4 regions of the Janthinobacterium sp. BJB301 genome follow, and region 2 is predicted to be linked to each of the others. Evidence: predicted binding sites of a transcription regulator. Region 2 holds the regulator's gene; each other region holds the start of a gene.
What was found. Region 2 encodes sigma-54, which starts transcription at its own class of promoters, with help from an activator protein. Its sites were predicted from a motif close to TGGCANGNAANCTGCTTT; they were not measured.
Positions count from the first base shown of each region.

Region 1: a site for sigma-54 is predicted at 2,086-2,103, ahead of adh (aldehyde dehydrogenase). Genes of this name have one in related genera too.
Region 3: a site for sigma-54 is predicted at 2,416-2,433, ahead of CSQ91_RS06545 (circularly permuted type 2 ATP-grasp protein). Genes of this name have one in related genera too.
Region 4: a site for sigma-54 is predicted at 1,614-1,631, ahead of pedF (cytochrome c-550 PedF). Genes of this name have one in related genera too.

Region 1 is NZ_PDZJ01000010.1:8,874-13,297, reverse strand. Features, by position in the region: gene CSQ91_RS28250 (DUF779 domain-containing protein) at 35-424, opposite strand; gene adh (aldehyde dehydrogenase) at 480-2,000, opposite strand; gene CSQ91_RS28240 (beta-propeller fold lactonase family protein) at 2,345-3,301, opposite strand; gene CSQ91_RS28235 (TonB-dependent receptor family protein) at 3,506-4,424, shown strand, end outside.
Region 2 is NZ_PDZJ01000005.1:95,929-100,352, reverse strand. Features, by position in the region: gene rapZ (RNase adapter RapZ) at 1-165, shown strand, start outside; gene CSQ91_RS24540 (enoyl-CoA hydratase/isomerase family protein) at 166-1,251, opposite strand; gene hpf (ribosome hibernation-promoting factor, HPF/YfiA family) at 1,387-1,749, opposite strand; gene CSQ91_RS24530 (RNA polymerase factor sigma-54) at 1,819-3,297, opposite strand; gene lptB (LPS export ABC transporter ATP-binding protein) at 3,302-4,057, opposite strand; gene lptA (lipopolysaccharide transport periplasmic protein LptA) at 4,057-4,424, opposite strand, start outside.
Region 3 is NZ_PDZJ01000001.1:1,519,928-1,524,351, reverse strand. Features, by position in the region: gene CSQ91_RS06560 (TonB-dependent receptor) at 1-141, shown strand, start outside; gene CSQ91_RS06555 (hypothetical protein) at 240-1,115, shown strand; gene CSQ91_RS06550 (sensor histidine kinase) at 1,183-2,340, shown strand; gene CSQ91_RS06545 (circularly permuted type 2 ATP-grasp protein) at 2,469-3,923, shown strand; gene CSQ91_RS06540 (alpha-E domain-containing protein) at 3,917-4,424, shown strand, end outside.
Region 4 is NZ_PDZJ01000010.1:3,406-7,829, reverse strand. Features, by position in the region: gene CSQ91_RS28235 (TonB-dependent receptor family protein) at 1-176, shown strand, start outside; gene CSQ91_RS28230 (substrate-binding periplasmic protein) at 234-1,067, opposite strand; gene pedF (cytochrome c-550 PedF) at 1,093-1,578, opposite strand; gene rtcA (RNA 3'-terminal phosphate cyclase) at 1,709-2,728, opposite strand; gene CSQ91_RS28215 (RtcB family protein) at 2,734-3,969, opposite strand; gene CSQ91_RS28210 (vWA domain-containing protein) at 4,170-4,424, opposite strand, start outside.

The DNA.
Region 1 (4,424 bases), on a different contig from region 2:
AATCATCTCCCTCTGTTTTATTAGTATGTGTGTATCAAGTCTTGCGGTGCTCATGCGGCTGGGCATGCAACAGCGCGCACTCTTCATCCGTGAACAGGCGCGAGCGCGTCAAAAAGCGCTTGCCCGTGCCGTTGTCGAGTGAAAACATGCCGCCATTGCCGTCGACCACATCGATAATCAACTGGGTATGCTCCCAGTACTCGAATTGCTCGAGTCCCATGTAGAACGGTGTGCCATTCAAATTGCCGAGATAGATATCGGTGTCGCTGACATCGAACTCGCCCAGCGCATAGCACATGGGCGCACTGCCGTCGCAGCATCCGCCCGACTGGAAAAACATCAGCGGGCCGTGACGCCGGCGCAACTTGTCCATCATTTCCAGCGCCGCATCGGTGGCGACCACCCGGGCAATTGCTGCACTCATCGCATCCCTTTCTGCGCGCCGCGCCTGGACTGCAGGCGCGGCGCCTGTTGCCGGTTTAGAAGAAGCCCAGCGCTTTCGGGCTATAGCTCACCAACAAGTTCTTCGTTTGCTGGTAGTGATCGAGCATCATCTTGTGGTTTTCGCGGCCGATACCCGATTGCTTGTAGCCTCCGAACGCGGCATGGGCCGGATACAGGTGGTAGCAATTGGTCCACACGCGGCCCGCCTGAATGGCGCGGCCCATGCGGAAGGCGCGCGAACCGTCACGCGTCCACAGGCCGGCCCCCAGGCCGTACAAGGTATCGTTGGCAATCGCCAGCGCGTCGGCCTCATCCTTGAAGGTGGTCACGGACACGACGGGTCCGAAGATCTCTTCCTGGAAGATGCGCATCTTGTTATTGCCCTTGAACACGGTCGGACGCACGTAGTAGCCGCCTTCCAGGTCGCCCGCCTGCGTGTTGCGCTCGCCGCCGGCCAGCACTTCCGCGCCTTCCTGGCGGCCGATGTCGAGGTAGGACAGGATTTTTTCCAGCTGCTCCTGCGAAGCCTGCGCGCCGATCATGGTGGACGAGTCGAGCGGATTGCCCTGCTTGATGGCGGCCACGCGCTTCAAGGCCCGTTCGATGAATTTCTCGTAGATCGATTCCTGGATCAGCACGCGCGATGGGCAGGTGCACACTTCGCCTTGGTTCAGCGCGAACATGGCAAAACCTTCCAGGCACTTGTCGAAATAATCATCATCGGCATCCATCACGTCTTCAAAGAAGATGTTCGGCGACTTGCCGCCCAGCTCCAGGGTGACGGGAATCAGGTTTTGCGCGGCATAGCCCATGATCAGACGGCCCGTGCCCGTTTCGCCCGTAAAGGCGATCTTGGCGATGCGCTTGCTCGAGGCCAGCGGTTTACCCGCTTCCAGGCCGAAACCGTTGATGATGTTCAACACGCCCGGCGGCAGCAAGTCGCCGATCAGCTCGATCAACACCATGATGGATGCCGGGGTCTGCTCGGCCGGTTTCAAGACGACGCAATTGCCGGCGGCCAGGGCTGGCGCCAGTTTCCACACGGCCATCAGAATCGGGAAATTCCAGGGAATGATCTGCCCCACGACACCCAACGGCTCGTGGTAGTGGTAGGCATAGGTTTCCGCATCGATTTGCGCGACGGAACCTTCCTGCGCGCGGATGCAACCGGCGAAGTAACGGAAATGGTCGATGGCCAGTGGAATGTCGGCATTCATCGTTTCGCGGATCGGCTTGCCGTTGTCGATGGTTTCCGCCGTGGCGATCAGGCTCAGGTTCTGTTCGATGCGGTCGGCGATGCGGTTCAGGATATTGGCGCGCTCGGCCGGCGAAGTCTTGCCCCATGCCTCCTTGGCGGCGTGCGCGGCATCCAGCGCCAGCTCGACGTCTTCCGTCGTGGAACGGGCGATCTCGCAAAACGGCAAGCCTGTGATCGGCGTGATGTTAGGAAAGTACTCACCTTTTACTGGTGCAACGAATTTGCCGCCGATGTAATTGTCATAGCGTTGTTTGAAGGGATTGGCTACGCCCAGTTTGCTGATGTCTGCGAGATTCATGTCGTCCTCTATCGGGTTAATTAGAATGGAATTACTTAATTAAAATCAAACGTCCTGGTACAGATGGGGTGAGTACACGGAGTCTTCCGCAAATGCCGTGCCAGCTCGCCATCCCACTACAAACTTAGCCGGTTTTATCCCTGTTACAAGGGCGCGGCATCAAACCCGGCACGTTTTTCAGCGCAGGCCACCTGCTTGGGTGGGGACGTGGGCCTGTTTGCATTTTGAACAAGGTAAAGACGTCCTGTTCCAATCCGGGCCAGCCCTGCGGCATCTTCCCTGCGCCGCTGCACAATGGAACAGGTGTACCAGACTGGAACACCTGCGCCTGTGCCACCAAGGAATCAACGAATCACCACGCCCCATGGCAATTCGCCCACGGCAATATCGGCTACTTTCTGCGCGCTGGCCGTGTCGATGACGGACACACTGTTCGAACGGCCATTGGCCACGTACAGCTTGGCGCCGTCGGGCGTGATGGCCATATTCCACGGACGTTTGCCGACGGGAATGGTGGCCGTGACCTGGTAGCTGGCCGTGTCGATCACCATCACCGTGCCGTCCGTGCCATTCGAGACATACACCTGCTTGCCGTTGGGATGGACCACGATGCCATTCGCATTCTTGCCCGCTGGAATGGTGGCAATCGCCTTGCGCGCGGCCATGTCGATCACGTACACGGCATTGACCAGTTCGCACGCCACATAGGCGCGGCCCGAGTCCGGACTGAAACCAATGCCGCGCGGACGCAGTCCCACGGCGATGGACGCGACCTGGCGGCGTTGCGCTACATCAATGACATCGACTTGCTCCGCCTCTTCCGCGCTGACCAGCAGCCAGCGTCCATCCGGGCTGAAGACGGCATGTTCCGGGTTGCGTCCCTGCACCTTGATATCGGCGAGCAAGGTGCCTGTCTGGCCATCGAGCAAGGCCACGCTATTGTTTTCCTCGACGGCCACTGCCACGTAATGACCGTCCCGGGAAGCGCTGACGCCTTCGGGCGACTTGCCCAGCGCCACCGTGCGCACGGGCGCGCCGGCAGCGTTATCGATCAGCAACAAGGCGCTGCTGGCCGCATCCGTGACAAACAATTGCCGTCCGCTGGGGTCGGCGGCGATGCCGCGCGGCCGCTTGCCTGCGGCGATCTGACGCACTACCTGGTCGGTAGCCGTGTCGATCACGCTCAAGGTGCCCGATTTTTCATTGGGGACATAGGCAAAGGGAGCTGCCTGGAGGGCGGTGCTGGCGAGCGCCGGCAACAGCCAGCAAACCTGGCGCAAGCACGAGAAGAAGTTGGGCATAATCACCTTTTCAATGGCAAAACACAGGAAAAGCGCGCGGCATCGGCGCATCTGCCCATTGCTGTATGCAAACGCCGTGCCACTGACACGCGTATAATTTCAGCCCACCAATGGAGACATGGCAGGCATATTGCTTGATAAGACTATGCAGACCTGTACCGCGCACGCGATCAAGCAGGCTTTTATTCACATTGGAGAATCCGCATGCAGCACCGTTTCCGCCTGAACACCATCGCCAGCCTGTTTGTCGCCGGCAGCGCCACCCTCGCCCCCCACGTCTTTGCCGCCGAAGCAGTTGACCCGGCCAACGGGCAACTGATGGATACGGTGGTCATCAGCGGCAGCCGCATCGCCCATCCCAGCCAGGAAGTGCCGGCCTCGATCGACGTGGTCGACAGCGCGCGCATCCAGGATGGCCAAATCCGCGTCAACGCGTCGGAAGCGCTGGCCGCCGTGCCGGGCCTGGTCGTGCAAAACCGCCAGAACTATGCGCAAGACTTGCAGATCTCGTCGCGCGGCTTCGGCGCACGCTCGGCCTTTGGTGTGCGCGGCGTCAAGCTGATCAGTGATGGCATTCCCGCCAGCATGCCCGACGGCCAGGGCCAGGCCGCCACCTTCAACCTCGATACGGCCGAGCGCATCGAAGTGCTGCGCGGACCGTTTTCTGCCATCTACGGCAACCATTCGGGCGGCGTGATCCAGCTGTTTTCCAGGGATGGACAAAATCCCCCTTCCGTCGAACTGAATTTGACGGGCGGCAGCTACGGCACCAGCAAGGTCGATCTCTCGGCGCAAGGCCAGGCAGGCGGCATCGGCTACGTGCTCGACGGCTCGCGCTTCCGCACGGACGGTTTCCGCGACCATAGCGCCGCCACGCGCGAACAGGCGTTCGGCAAGGTCACCGTCAAGCCGACGAAGGACAGCAAGCTGACCATCGTCGCCAACAGCCTGCATCAAGGCAATACGCAAGATCCGCTGGGCGCCACCTGGGCCACGTTTGCCGCCGACCCGCGCGCCGGCGAAATCGACGCGACGGACACGCAAAACCCGAAACGCACCCTGGCCGAACGCTACAACACCCGCAAGAGCATCGACCACCAGCAGATCGGCGCCACCTATGAAC
Region 2 (4,424 bases):
ATCGAGAAATGGTTGCCGTCATTCAAGTCCGACAACCGCAGCTACCTGACGGTGGCCCTGGGCTGCACGGGCGGCCAGCACCGCTCCGTGTACATGGCGGAGCGGCTGGCGCAGTATTTCGGCCCGAATGAACGCGTCGTCCTGCGCCACCGCGAACGCAGCTAATTAGTCGAGGTGGCACAGCGGATGCGCCGCGGCTGGCCAGACGGGGGCAAAGAAGCGCGCCACCATGGCCGCATCGACGTCGTCCAGGCTGGCAGGGTTCCAGCGCGGTGCATTGTCCTTGTCGACCACCAGCGCGCGCACGCCCTCGAGCACTTCGCCATGTTCGAAATTGTGGCGCACCACCGTGCGCTCCATGCGCAGGCAATCGGCCACGCCCAGGTGGGCGCCCCGCTGCAGCAATTCCAGGGTCACCGACATCATCAAGGGCGAACGCAGGCGCATGGCCGCCAGCGCCTTGGCCGCGAACGCGCTGTCATCCTGCGCCAGCGAGGCCATGATGGCGGCCACGGAAGGGGCGCCGAAATGGCGGTCCAGCGCCGCGCGCGCCGTGGCCAGGGGAGACACCCCCGCCTCGGCCTGGAAAGGCGCCGCCAGCGCCTTGATGGCCACAGGCAAGGCCTCGCCCCGCGTCGATTCGAACAGGTCCAGCAGCGCCCCCATCTGCGCCTCAGGCAGGTAGACATCGGCCAGCCCCGTGTACAGGGCATCGGCCGCGTTGATCGTCAAGCCCGTCAAGCCCAGGTACAGGCCCAGCTGGCCCGCCAGGCGGGATAGAAAATAACTGCCGCCCACATCGGGAAACAAGCCGATATTGACTTCCGGCATGGCCATGCGCGTGCGGCCCGTCACGATGCGCAGGCGGTTGCCCGGCCCGGCTTGCGCCACGCCCATGCCGCCGCCCATCACCACGCCATCCATCACGGCGATATACGGTTTTGGGTAGAAATGAATTAAATGATTTAAAGCATATTCTTCCGTAAAGAAATCTTCCAGCATGGCGCTGCCGCCTTGCGGCGTGGCCAGGCCCGCATCGTAAAAGAAACGGATATCGCCGCCGGCGCACAGGGCTTTTTCACTGCTGGAGCGGATCACCACGGCGTCCACCTGCGGATCGTCGCGCCAGGCCAGCAGGACCGCGCTCAGGGCGCGCACCATCTCCAGCGACAGGGAATTCAAGGCTTTCGGACGGTCGAGCACGATATGGCCCGTGCGGTTGCGGATGGAAGTCTGGACGAAGTCGCTCATGGCAGGCAGGAAAGAAGTGAAAGTGCAAACATTTTAGCCCCTGCGCGGCGAACATTGCGCTCAAAAGGTCCAGGCGCAAAAAAGGGCGCAAGATGTGCGCCCTTAGTTGATCACAACTGCTGGAAGCGGGTGGCCTTAGACGGCGACGACGGCTTCTTCCTCGGAGTTGTCTGGCAGATGCTTGATCGCCTCTTTACCGTGCCCTTGCACTTTGGTTTTGTATTTCATCACTTGCCTATCGAGCTTGTCGATCAGGGTATCGATCGCGGCGTACAGGTCGTGCGCCAAGCTTTCCACATAGACAGTCTTGCCGCTCAAACGCAGGTTGACTTCAGCCTTTTGACGTTTTTCTTTCTCTTTGAGGTTATCCACGGTCAGAATCACGGCGATATCGATGACTTGATCGAAATGACGTTTCACGCGCTCCAGCTTCGTTTGTACGTATTCACGGATGGCTGGTGTCACTTCGAGATGATGTCCGCTGATGGTGAGATTCATACACACTCCTAAAGATGATCGGGTTCGTGCGGTCCATCCTATCCGGCCCGCAGAGGAACCGAAAAAAACTTACAAACACTTACGCAGGCTCACTGGCGGAATTTTCAACGCTTCCCGGTATTTGGCAACAGTACGTCGCGCAATCACCATGCCTTGTTCCCCCAGCATGTCCGCAATCTTACTGTCGGATAAAGGATTTTTAGGGTCTTCTGCTCCTGTCAGTTGCACGATCAATGCCCGTATCGCCGTCGATGACGCTTCGCCCCCCGCTTCGGTGGCGACGTGGCTACCAAAGAAATATTTCAACTCGAACATGCCGTGCGGGGTCAGCATGTACTTTTGAGTTGTTACCCGCGAGATAGTACTCTCGTGTAAACCCAGTGTATCAGCTATTTCACGGAGCACAAGGGGACGCATGGCAACGGCCCCATGCGAGAAAAAGCTCTTTTGTCTTTCTACTATCGCCTGCGCCACGCGCAGGATCGTGTCGAAGCGCTGGCGCATATTCTTGATCAGCCACTTGGCTTCCTGCAACTGTGCGCCCATGGCGCCCTCACCCTTGCCCTGCTTGAGCAAGTTGGCGTACATGGCATTGACGCGCAGGCGCGGCATGACATCGTTGTTCAACGTGACTTGCCAGCCATTGCGCGCGCGCTTGACGACGACGTCGGGCACCACGTAATCGGACACGTCCGAGGCGAACACGGCACCCGGATGCGGATTGCACTGGCGAATCACCGTCTGCGCTTCGCGCAAGTCTTCATCGTCGCAATCGAGGGCTTTTTTCAGCTTGTTGAAATCGCGCTGGGCAAACCAGGCCAGGTGCTTTTCCACGATGACGAGGGCCATGCGGCGCGTCACCATGGCGATGTGCGGCAAGCGCTTGATTTGCAGCGCCAGGCATTCGGAGGCATTGCGCGCGCCCACGCCAGGCGGATCGAAACTTTGCAAGAGAGACAAGGCCGTGCGCATCTCGTCCGCATCGATTTCCAGCTCTTCCGGCAGGCGCGCCAGGATGTCCTCAAGCGACTCTTCCAGGTAGCCATTGTCGTCGAGCGCATCGATGATCAGCTCGACCAGCGCGCGGTCGCGCAATTCGAGCACCGTCACGCGCATCTGCTCCATCAGGTGTTCGCGCAGGGTGCAGTGATGGGCTTCGAGTTGCGGGCGCGAATCCTCGTCGTCGGGCGCCTTGCCGCGGCTCGCCTCGCTCCAGTCGCTGTCGCCGCCATCCGCGGCGGCCGGCCCCTCGCCGGCATCGCCATCAAAGGTTTCCGCTTCGGCAGGCGCTGCGGGCGCTTCCTGGCCTGGCGGCTGGGGCGGCGCTTCGGCCGGTGCAGCCGTGGAACTCAAGGCGCCGTCGGAAAGCAGGCGCAACGAACGGTCGAGCGGGTCATCGAGGCGTTCGAGCAAGGGATTGTCCGTCAGCAATTGCTCTAGTTCCTGATGCAATTCCAGGGTAGACAATTGCAACAGGCGTATCGATTGCTGCAACTGCGGCGTCAGTGCCAGGTGCTGCGAAGTGCGCAGCTGCAATGATTGTTTCATTGGCTTACATGCGGAAGTGTTCGCCCAGATAGACCCGGCGTACCGACTCGTTCGCGATGATGTCGTCGGGGCGTCCCGACGCCAGTACCGAGCCCTGGTTGATGATGTAGGCACGGTCGCAGATACCCAGCGTCTCGCGCACATTATGATCGGTGATCAGCACGCCGATATTGCGCTCCTTCAAGAACCGCACGATGCGCTGGATCTCGATCACGGCGATCGGATCGACGCCGGCGAACGGTTCGTCGAGCAGCACGAAACGGGGATCGGTGGCCAGCGCGCGGGCGATTTCCACGCGGCGGCGCTCACCGCCCGACAGGGACAGGGCCTGGTTCTCGCGCAGCTTTTCAATCTGCAAATCGGCCAGCAATTTATCCAGGCGCACCTCGATCTCGGCCTTCGTCAGCGGACGGCCTTCGACGGTCTGGATTTCCAGCACGGCGCGGATATTGTCTTCCACCGTCAGCTTGCGGAAGACGGACGCTTCCTGCGGCAGGTAGGACAGGCCCATCTGAGCGCGGCGGTGGATCGGCAGGCTGGAGATGTCCACGCCGCTGATATCGATGCTGCCGCCATCGGACGGCACCAGGCCGACGATCATGTAGAACGAGGTGGTCTTGCCGGCGCCGTTCGGGCCCAGCAAACCCACCACTTCGCCGCATTCGACTTGCAGCGAGACATCATGCACGACTTGCCGCTTGCCATAGGTTTTTTGCAGCCCGCGAACGATCAGGGTGCTGCCGCAACGAGTATTATCCATTATTTCTTTCCTGGCGCAGGCGTGGCCGGCGCTTTCTCCGCCGCCGGTGCCTTGGTTTTCGGCTGGATCACCATGCGCACACTGCCGCCATCCGGGGTGCTGGTGCCGCTGTTGGAATTTTCCATCGCAAACACTTCCTTGCGGCTGTCATACGAGATGAAGGCGCCATTGGCCACGTCGGTCACTTTCGTGCCTTCCAGGCGCGTCAGCTTGGCCCGGGAAAACAGTTTCACCACTTCCGTCTTGTTGTCGTATTCCACGCGCTCCGCTTCGCCTTCCACCCACAGGTCGCCCGCGCCATCGCGCTTCTGGCGGAAGGTGGCGAGCTTGCCGGGATCGGCCCAGAAGGTAATGAACTGGTAGCCTT
Region 3 (4,424 bases), on a different contig from region 2:
CGTGACGTGACCTTGCGCGCCCGCGTGGACAACGTGACGGACCGCAATTACTGGTCCTCGGCTGTGTCGTCCTTCAACATCGGCTCGCTGGTCCTGGCCGCGCCGCGCACCGTGGTCGTATCGGCCAGCGTGGCATTTTAAAGGCCGCGCCCCTGTCCTACTTCGAAAAGCTGCCCTCGGGCAGCTTTTTTTCCGCGTGCGCGCCTGTGCCGCAAGCCGCGCTTCGGCGACAATGCCGCATGAAACGATTCCCTGCCCTGCTGCTCCTGCTCTGCCTATCCCTGCCTGCCGCGGCCCAAAAGCAAGCCGCCTGCCCGTACGCCGCCTGGAAAAGCGGCTTCAAGGGCGATGCGCTGGCGCAAGCCACGTGTTTGCTGCGCCCCGTCAAACTGTATGCGCGCCTGGGCGAGAGTGCGCCGCTGCCGGACTTCCTTGCCGCCCGCATCGGCCAGCGCACGGGCATCGCTCCGGCCCGCTTGCGCGCCTGGCTGGCGGAACAAGGCATCGCCGAGGCGGGCGTGGGCGGCGCCGTCGACGCGCCCCTGTCGCGCGCCGTGGGCCGGCTGGCCGCGCCCATGGCCCGCTATTTCGTCATCCACGACACCAGCTACCCGAATTTCCTGCTTGACGCCATTCCCGGCCACATCAACGATGCCAGCTGGGACTTCAACGACTTCAGCTTGCGCAATCCGGCGCTGGGCGGCGGTCCGAAAGGCCATGTCTACGTGAACCGCCTGGGCGGCTCCTTGCAGGTGCGCGACTTTGGCACGGCCAGCTACGCCAGCAAGCTGGAAAAGGACAAGCCGTCGCTGGCGGGCCTGTTCCTGCACGTGGAACTGGTGCAGCCGCGCAACTCCGTGCCCGGCGGCGGCAAGGGCAACGATGGCCTGGCGCCCGATCCCGGCTTTACGCCTGCGCAATACGAGCGGCTTGCCCTGCTGTATATCGCCGCCAGCGTGCGCAGGGGCACATGGCTGATCCCCGCCTTCCATGCCGTCATCGATACAGGGTTTGCGAATGGTCATGATGATCCACAGAACTTTTCGCTGGCCGAATGGTCTGCCTCGCTTTCCCGCCTCGATGCGGCCCTGCGGCAGGCCGATACTGGACAATAAGGCGTTTCCCCGGCGGCTGAATTGGCGCATACTATCGCAAGCATAGTCATTGCAGTCAGGAGTCCAGGTGAGTATTGCCACGGATCATCACGCGGGTCGCCAGGCCAGCGCACGCCAGCCATTGCAGCGCGCGCAGCGCATCTTTGCCATGCGCGACGCCGTCCTCAGCGCCTGGGAACAGCGCGTGCGCGCCAAGGTGCGCGGCGCCGACCAGTTGCTCACGCCCATACTCATCAATACCTTGCCCGCCTTTTTCGACAACCTGGCCGAAGCCCTCACCCCGGGCCACCCGCGCGAAAACGCCGCCAGCAACAGCAACGTGCCCGCCGTGCATGGCAATGAACGGGCGCGCATGACCAATTACGGCCCGGAGCAGGTGATCCAGGAATACCAGATCTTCCGCGACTGCTTCGCCGCCACCGCGCATGAGTCCGGCATCACCCTGCGCAGCAAGGATTGGCAGGTGATCAATGTGTCGATCGACTCGGGCATCCGCGAATCGATACGCGAATTTACCAGCATGCATGAAGGCTTCCGGCGCCGTATCGCGGCCGGCCTGTCGCACGACATGCGCAATCCCCTGGCCGTGATCAGCACCAGCGCCCAGCTGCTGCTCAGGCCAGCCGACCCGGAACGGGTGACATTGCTGGCGCACAAGATTGTCGAGCACAGCAAGCGGCTCGACAGCATGATCGAGGAATTGCTCGATGGCCTCAGCTACCACCAGGGCCAGCAGTTGCCACTGGTGCTGAGCCAGTTCGACGTGCTGCCGCTGGTGCACGCCGTGGCCAGCCAGGTCAACTTGCAGCGACCGGGCAAATGCCAGGTCAGCGGGCAATCCGTCATCGGCTGGTGGTGCGAGAACTCGCTGCGGCGCGCGCTGGAAAACCTGCTCGGCAATGCGCTCAAGTATGGCGACGACGCGCCCATCAGCGTGCACGTGGAAGCGGTCCACGAACGCCTGATCGTCACCGTCCACAATAGCGGGCGGCCCATCGCGCCGGAACAGGCCGAACGCATCTTTGACTACCTGCGCCGCGAAAACGACAGCCCCGCGCCAGGATGGGGTATCGGCCTGCCCTTCGTGCAGAGCGTCGCGGAAAGCCACGGCGGCAGCATCGCCGTCGACAGCGCGGCCGAGACAGGCACCAGTTTCATCTTCGACGTGCCCGTCGATTGCCGCCCCTTTGTCCAACCCGCCGACGTCCCCAAGAGTGACGCCTAGCGCACCGAATTGGTGCAAACAATGGCGCGACGCCACAAAAGTGGTCATATTTACACCTGTTCACGCCCGCCTTGTTGGCACGCTTCCTGCTGAGCTATGCATAGACACGGCTCAAGGGAAATCACAACATGGCAAATTTTTTCAATGAAATGACTGCAAATGAAGTGGGGACGGACAGCAAGGTACGTGAACACTATCGTGAATTCAGCAACTGGCTGGAGCAGCAATCCCCCGAGACCATCGCCCGCAAGCGGGCCGAAGCCGACCTGACGTTCCGCCGGGTCGGCATCACGTTCGCCGTGTATGGCGACGATGCCGGCACGGAACGCCTGATTCCGTTCGACACCATCCCGCGCATCATCCCCGCCACGGAATGGGCGCAGATGCAGACGGGCCTGGTACAGCGCGTGCAAGCCTTGAACATGTTTATCCATGATATTTATCATGAGCAAAACATCATCAAGGCGGGCATCATTCCCGCCGAGCAAATCTACAAGAATGCCCAGTACCGCCCGGAAATGCAGGGTATTTCCGTCGCCTCCGACATTTACGCCCACATCGCCGGCGTCGACATCGTGCGCGCCGGCCAGGGCGAATTCTATGTGCTGGAAGACAATCTGCGGGTGCCGTCCGGCGTGTCCTACATGCTGGAAGACCGCAAGATGATGATGCGCTTGTTCCCGGAACTGTTCGCCCGCAACCGCATCGCCCCCGTCGACCATTACCCGGACATGCTGCTCGACAACCTGCGCTCCGTCGCGCCGATGGGCGTCGATGACCCGACGGTCGTCGTCATGACGCCCGGCATGTACAACTCCGCCTACTTCGAGCACGCGTTTTTGGCCCAGCAGATGGGCGTGGAACTGGTCGAAGGCAAGGATCTGTTTGTCAACGACAACTCGGTGTACATGCGCACCACGCGCGGGCCCAAGCGCGTCGACGTGATCTACCGCCGGGTGGACGACGATTTCCTCGATCCGCTGGCCTTCCGCTCGGACTCGTCGCTGGGCGTGCCGGGCCTGCTGTCCGTCTACCGCGCCGGGCGGGTAACGCTGGCGAACGCCATCGGCACGGGCGTTGCCGACGACAAGTCGATCTACCCGTTCGTACCCGACATGATCAAGTTTTATCTGTCGCAGGAGCCGATCCTCAACAACGTGCCGACGTATCAGTGCCGCAAGAGCGCCGATTTGTCGTACGTGCTGGCGAACCTGGCGAAACTCGTCGTCAAGGAAGTGCATGGCGCGGGCGGCTACGGCATGCTGGTGGGGCCAGCGTCCAGCCTGGCGCAGATCGAGGATTTCCGCCAGCGCCTGCTGGCCAATCCGGGCGGCTACATCGCCCAGCCCACGCTCGCCCTGTCCGCCTGCCCCACGTATGTCGAGGCCGGTATTGCGCCGCGCCACATCGATTTGCGCCCGTTCGTGCTGTCCGGCAAGACGATTTCCATGGTGCCCGGCGGCCTGACCCGCGTGGCGCTGGGCGAAGGCTCGCTGGTGGTCAACTCCTCGCAAGGGGGCGGCACCAAGGATACCTGGGTATTGGAACCAACATCCGTGTTTGCAGGAGAAAAAGCATGCTGAGCCGCACCGCCGATCATTTGTTCTGGATGGCCCGCTACACGGAGCGGGCGGAAAACACGGCGCGCATGCTCGACGTCAACATGCAAACATCGATGCTGCCCCAATCCGAGCAGGATGCGGAACAGGGCTGGCGCGCCACCTTGGGTATTTCCGAGCTGCAAAGCGCGTACGACCACAAATATGGCCGCTTCCACACGCGCGACGTGCTCGACTTCATGGTGCGCGATCCGAACAACCCCTCGTCCATCCTCGCCTGCCTGACGGGCGCGCGCGAAAACGCCCGCGCCGTGCGGGGCACGCTGACGACGGAAGTGTGGGAAATCCAGAACGCCACCTGGCTCGACATGCAGAAGCGCCTGAAAAGCAATCTGCTGGAAACGGACCCCAGCCAGTTCTTCGAATGGGTCAAATACCGCTCGCACCTGTCGCGCGGCGTGACCCTGGGCACCATGCTCAAGGACGAAGCCATCCATTTCATCCGCCTGGGCACTTTCCTCGAGC
Region 4 (4,424 bases), on a different contig from region 2:
TCAACGCCAAACAAAACGTGGGCAATTGGCGCTTCAAGGAATTTGCCCGCCTGAACAATCTTTTCGACAAGACCTACGTGGGCTCCGTCATCGTCGGCGACAGCAACAAGCGCTACTATGAAGCGGCGCCGGGACGCAATTGGTTGCTGGGTGTTAGCGCCCAATATAGTTTCTAAAACTAAAAAGCCCGCGCCTCTTCCGATGCGCGGGCTTTTAAACTAGTACAAGCTACTTCAGGGCCGTGCTTCCTTCACGCCATATTTTTCAAAGATGGCTTTCAATTCACCGCTGGCCGCCATCTCGTTCATGGCCGCCTGCAGCAACTTTGCCACGTCGAGCTGCTGGCGGCTGACGGCCAGGCCCACGGCCCAGCCGGCACGCGGCAAGCGGGCGAACGCCACTTCGCTCATGGGGAAAGCGGGATCGCTTTTCAGCACCGATTCGATTTCCGAACGGTTGGCCAGCACGGCATCGAGCTGCCCTGCCTGCAATTGCTGCAAGGCTTCGGCCGCCGTGTCGAAGATGCGCACGTCGTCGCGGTACTTGCCATTGTCTTCACCCAGCATCAGCATGGCCGCAATCGAGACTTTTTCCACGCCGATGCGCTTGCCGGCCAGCGAAGCGACGCCATCGAATTGCGGCACGGCTTGCGCGCTGCGCGCCAGGCGCACGGTTTCCACGTAATACGGCGCGAAGATCTCGACCTTGTCGTTATCCGCCATCAACTTCTTGTCGACCGGCACATGCAGCATCACATCGGCGGGACCATAACCAAGGTAATGCCCCTTCCACACCATATTGCGCAAATCATCGTTCAAGTTTTCGCCGGCGGGAAATGGCAGCAAGCTCAGTTTCAAACCCAGCTTTTTCGCCAGCGCTTCGGCGATGTCGATATCGATGCCCGCGCCCTTGTCGGAAAACGGCGCGAACTCGTTATACACAGCCACTTTCAGGCTGCCCGACTGCTGCACTTTTTGCCAGTCGGCGCGCACCGGCGCGGCTGCGCACAGCGCCAGGCAGGCGAGCGAGATCATCGCGCGCGCGCCCCGGAATTGAAATGAACGCATGGGACTCCTTTGTGATCAGTTCGATTTAATTCGACTCGCGGCGGGTTTCCAGATAGGTCTTGATGGCCCACATGGCTTCCTGGTTGAACACGCCTTCAAACGGCGGCATGTACACAGCGCCATTACGCACTTTACCGTGGCGTATGGTGGCCAGGTAGTAATTATCCGTCTCCTTGTAGCAAGCCTGTTTCTTTGTCTCATTCTTGATACCGAAGCAATCGCGGTCCAGCTGGCGCAAATCCGGCGCGATGCCGCCCGAGATGGCTTCGATGCCGTGGCAACGAGCGCAATTCTGGTTGTAGGCCGAGGTGCCCACCGTCAAGGCCAGCTTGTTGCCCCGATACGGGTTTTGCTCAAGCCACTTATCGCCTACCTTGGGCAAGCCCGTGGTATCGACGCCTTGCGGCGTGACATTGCCGTGCGCATAGGCATGCGGCAAGGTCAGCAGGGAAGTGAGGGCAACGGCGCCGGCCGCCGCCACGCCGAGCAGGGTACGAATGGAATAGGTCATGCTGGTCTCCTTGGTTTTTTAGTGAATATCCAAGAAGAGCAAATGCCATGCCATGCGTATATGCCCCACGTCCGGCCACCCATGTATCAATTTGGAACAGCTGCAACACGTAGTTGTATCATCGCGCGCGTCAGGCGGCGGCCACCGTGCAGATGCTGCTTCGCGCCTGCTGCTCGAAAGTGATACGCACGGGCAAAAATTGGGCAATCACCTCCGCATTCGTCAGCGCATGCTGCGACACCTTGTTGCAGCTGAAGGTGCCGCCGCCCGCCAGCGCCATCGGCAGCAAGAGCTGGTCGGCCAGGTGCTCGCCGACGGCCGCGTCCGTCTTGAGATAGGCGCGCACCTCGTTCAACAGGCGCTTGGCCACGGACTCGGCCAGCAAGGACTTTTCGCCGAACGACGTAAACACTTCCGTGACATGCTCATGCTCCAAGGTCAGCAACAGGACATTGCCCGGTCCCTGCTCCGACGGCAAGCCGACGATGCGCAGCTGCTTGCCGCTCCAGCCCATGCCGCCGGCGACACGCTCGAGCTCGCGCTGCGCCACCCGCACGTGCACGCCCGCCACCACGCTTTCCGCATACCCCGCCTTCCGTTCACCGCGCTGCAGCAATGCGATGGGGCGCAAGCGCTGGCACGGTTGCACGGTGGCCATCACCTCGCCGCCGCCCGCAGGATGAAAACCATAGCGTTGCAGCGAAATATCCACCTCGGCCCCCATCTGTTCCAGGACACGGCCATACGCGCGCTGCAGGAAATGCACGGGCGGTGCCATGGCATTGTGCGTGCCGCCACTGATGCGCACGGTGGACGGCCCATCCGCATGCAGCAGGGCCGGCAACAGGGTTTGCAATACCAGAGTGCAACTGCCCGCGCTGCCGATGGCAAAGCGGTAATCGCCGCCACGCAGGGGACCAGGCACGAATTCCAGGCTCGACGCGCGCAGCGCCACCGGCGTCGTGCGCGCCCCGCAAATGGCTGTTGCCGCCTGCACAGCCAGCAAATGCTGGCGCAGCAAGCCGGGCTTTTCCCGCCCCGCGCGAATATTAATCAGCCGAAACGGTTGCCCCGTGATCATCGACAAGCTCAGCGCCGAACGTAAAATCTGTCCGCCGCCTTCGCCTTGCGCTCCATCTATTTCTATCATCTCTCTTATCCTTTGACGCAGACGACCTGCTTCAAGATATGCACGACATCGACCAGCTCGCGCTGCGCCAGCATCACCGCATCGATATCCTTGTAAGCCATCGGAATTTCATCGATCACGTTTTCATCCTTGCGGCATTCCACGCCTTGCGTGGCGCGGATCTGGTCGTCCAGGTTGAAGCGCCGCTTCGCTTCCGTGCGGCTCATCGTGCGTCCCGCGCCGTGGCTGCAGCTATGGAAACTCTCCGCATTGCCCTTGCCGCGCACGATAAAACTCTTCGCCCCCATGGAGCCGGGAATGATCCCCAGTTCGCCGGCACGGGCCGACACGGCGCCCTTGCGCGTAATCAATACATCCTTGCCGAAGTGGTGCTCCTTCTGTACATAGTTATGGTGGCAGTTGACGGCTTCCACGTGCGTCTGGAACGGTTTATGGATGACCGTGCGCACGGCGGCGATCAGATTCTGCATCATCACTTCGCGGTTGTTGCGCGCAAAGCGTTGCGCCCAGCCCACCGCCTCCACGTAATCGTCGTAATGCTGCGTTCCTTCGGCCAGGTAAGCCAAATCCTGGTCGGGCAGGTTGATGAAGTGGGTGCGCATATCCTGCTTGGCCAGTTCGATGAAATGGCTGCCGATGGCATTGCCCACGCCGCGCGAACCGGAATGCAGCATGAACCATACGGAACCCTGCTCGTCGAGACAGACTTCGACGAAGTGGTTACCGCTGCCCAAAGTCCCCAGGTGGCGATAATTGTTCGTATTTTTCAGCTTCGGCGTTTTCAGGCAGATCGCATCGAATTCGTCTTTCAGCTGCAGCCACGCGGCATCGACCACCGAGGGCGGCGTATGCCAGGAACCCTCGTCGCGGCCGCGGTGTCCGCGCGTCTTTGGCGACATCCCGTGTGGAATGGCGCGTTCAATGGCGCTGCGCAGCGGCCCCAGATTATCGGGCAAATCATTCGCCGTCAGCGTGGTTTTCGCCGCCATCATGCCGCAACCGATATCCACGCCCACCGCCGCAGGAATCACGGCGCCCAGGGTGGGAATCACGCTGCCGATGGTCGACCCTTTACCCAGGTGGACGTCGGGCATGACGGCGATGTGCTTGTAAATGAACGGCAGGGTCGCCGTGTTGCGTAATTGCTTTTTGGCCGCTTCTTCGACGGGCACGCCACGGGTCCACATTTTCACAGGACGGCTGCCTTCGGTATGCAGGACTTCGTATTCTTCTTTTTTCATCGCTTCTCTCATTTTCTATTGTAATCAGTACGACAACCCGACAAGGAGGGACAGGATTTTCTGGCGGCGTACTGCGCGCGCCAGGCCGGTTTGACGCGGCTGATCGATGTAATCCTGTCTGCATTCGGGGCACTGCGGCGCATGACAAGTCTGGACAGGACGTCTCTTATGTAGTCTTGTCCGCATTCATGCGCTTTACTTCAACAACCGGTTGCCGCGATATCGATGGCGGCGATTTCTCCCACCCAGTGGGCGGGGTCCAGCTGGCCGGCGGCAAAGGCGGCGATGATCTTGAAGACGTCATCGGAAAAACCGCCGATATTCAGGATATCCTCGCATTCCATCGCCTGCGTCGTGGCATGCGGCGCAATATCGATGCACACCAGTTTCGCCTGCGGATTGCGCTGCTTGAACACCTTCCATTGTCCCATCGTCGCCGTGGCGCCGCTGCGTCT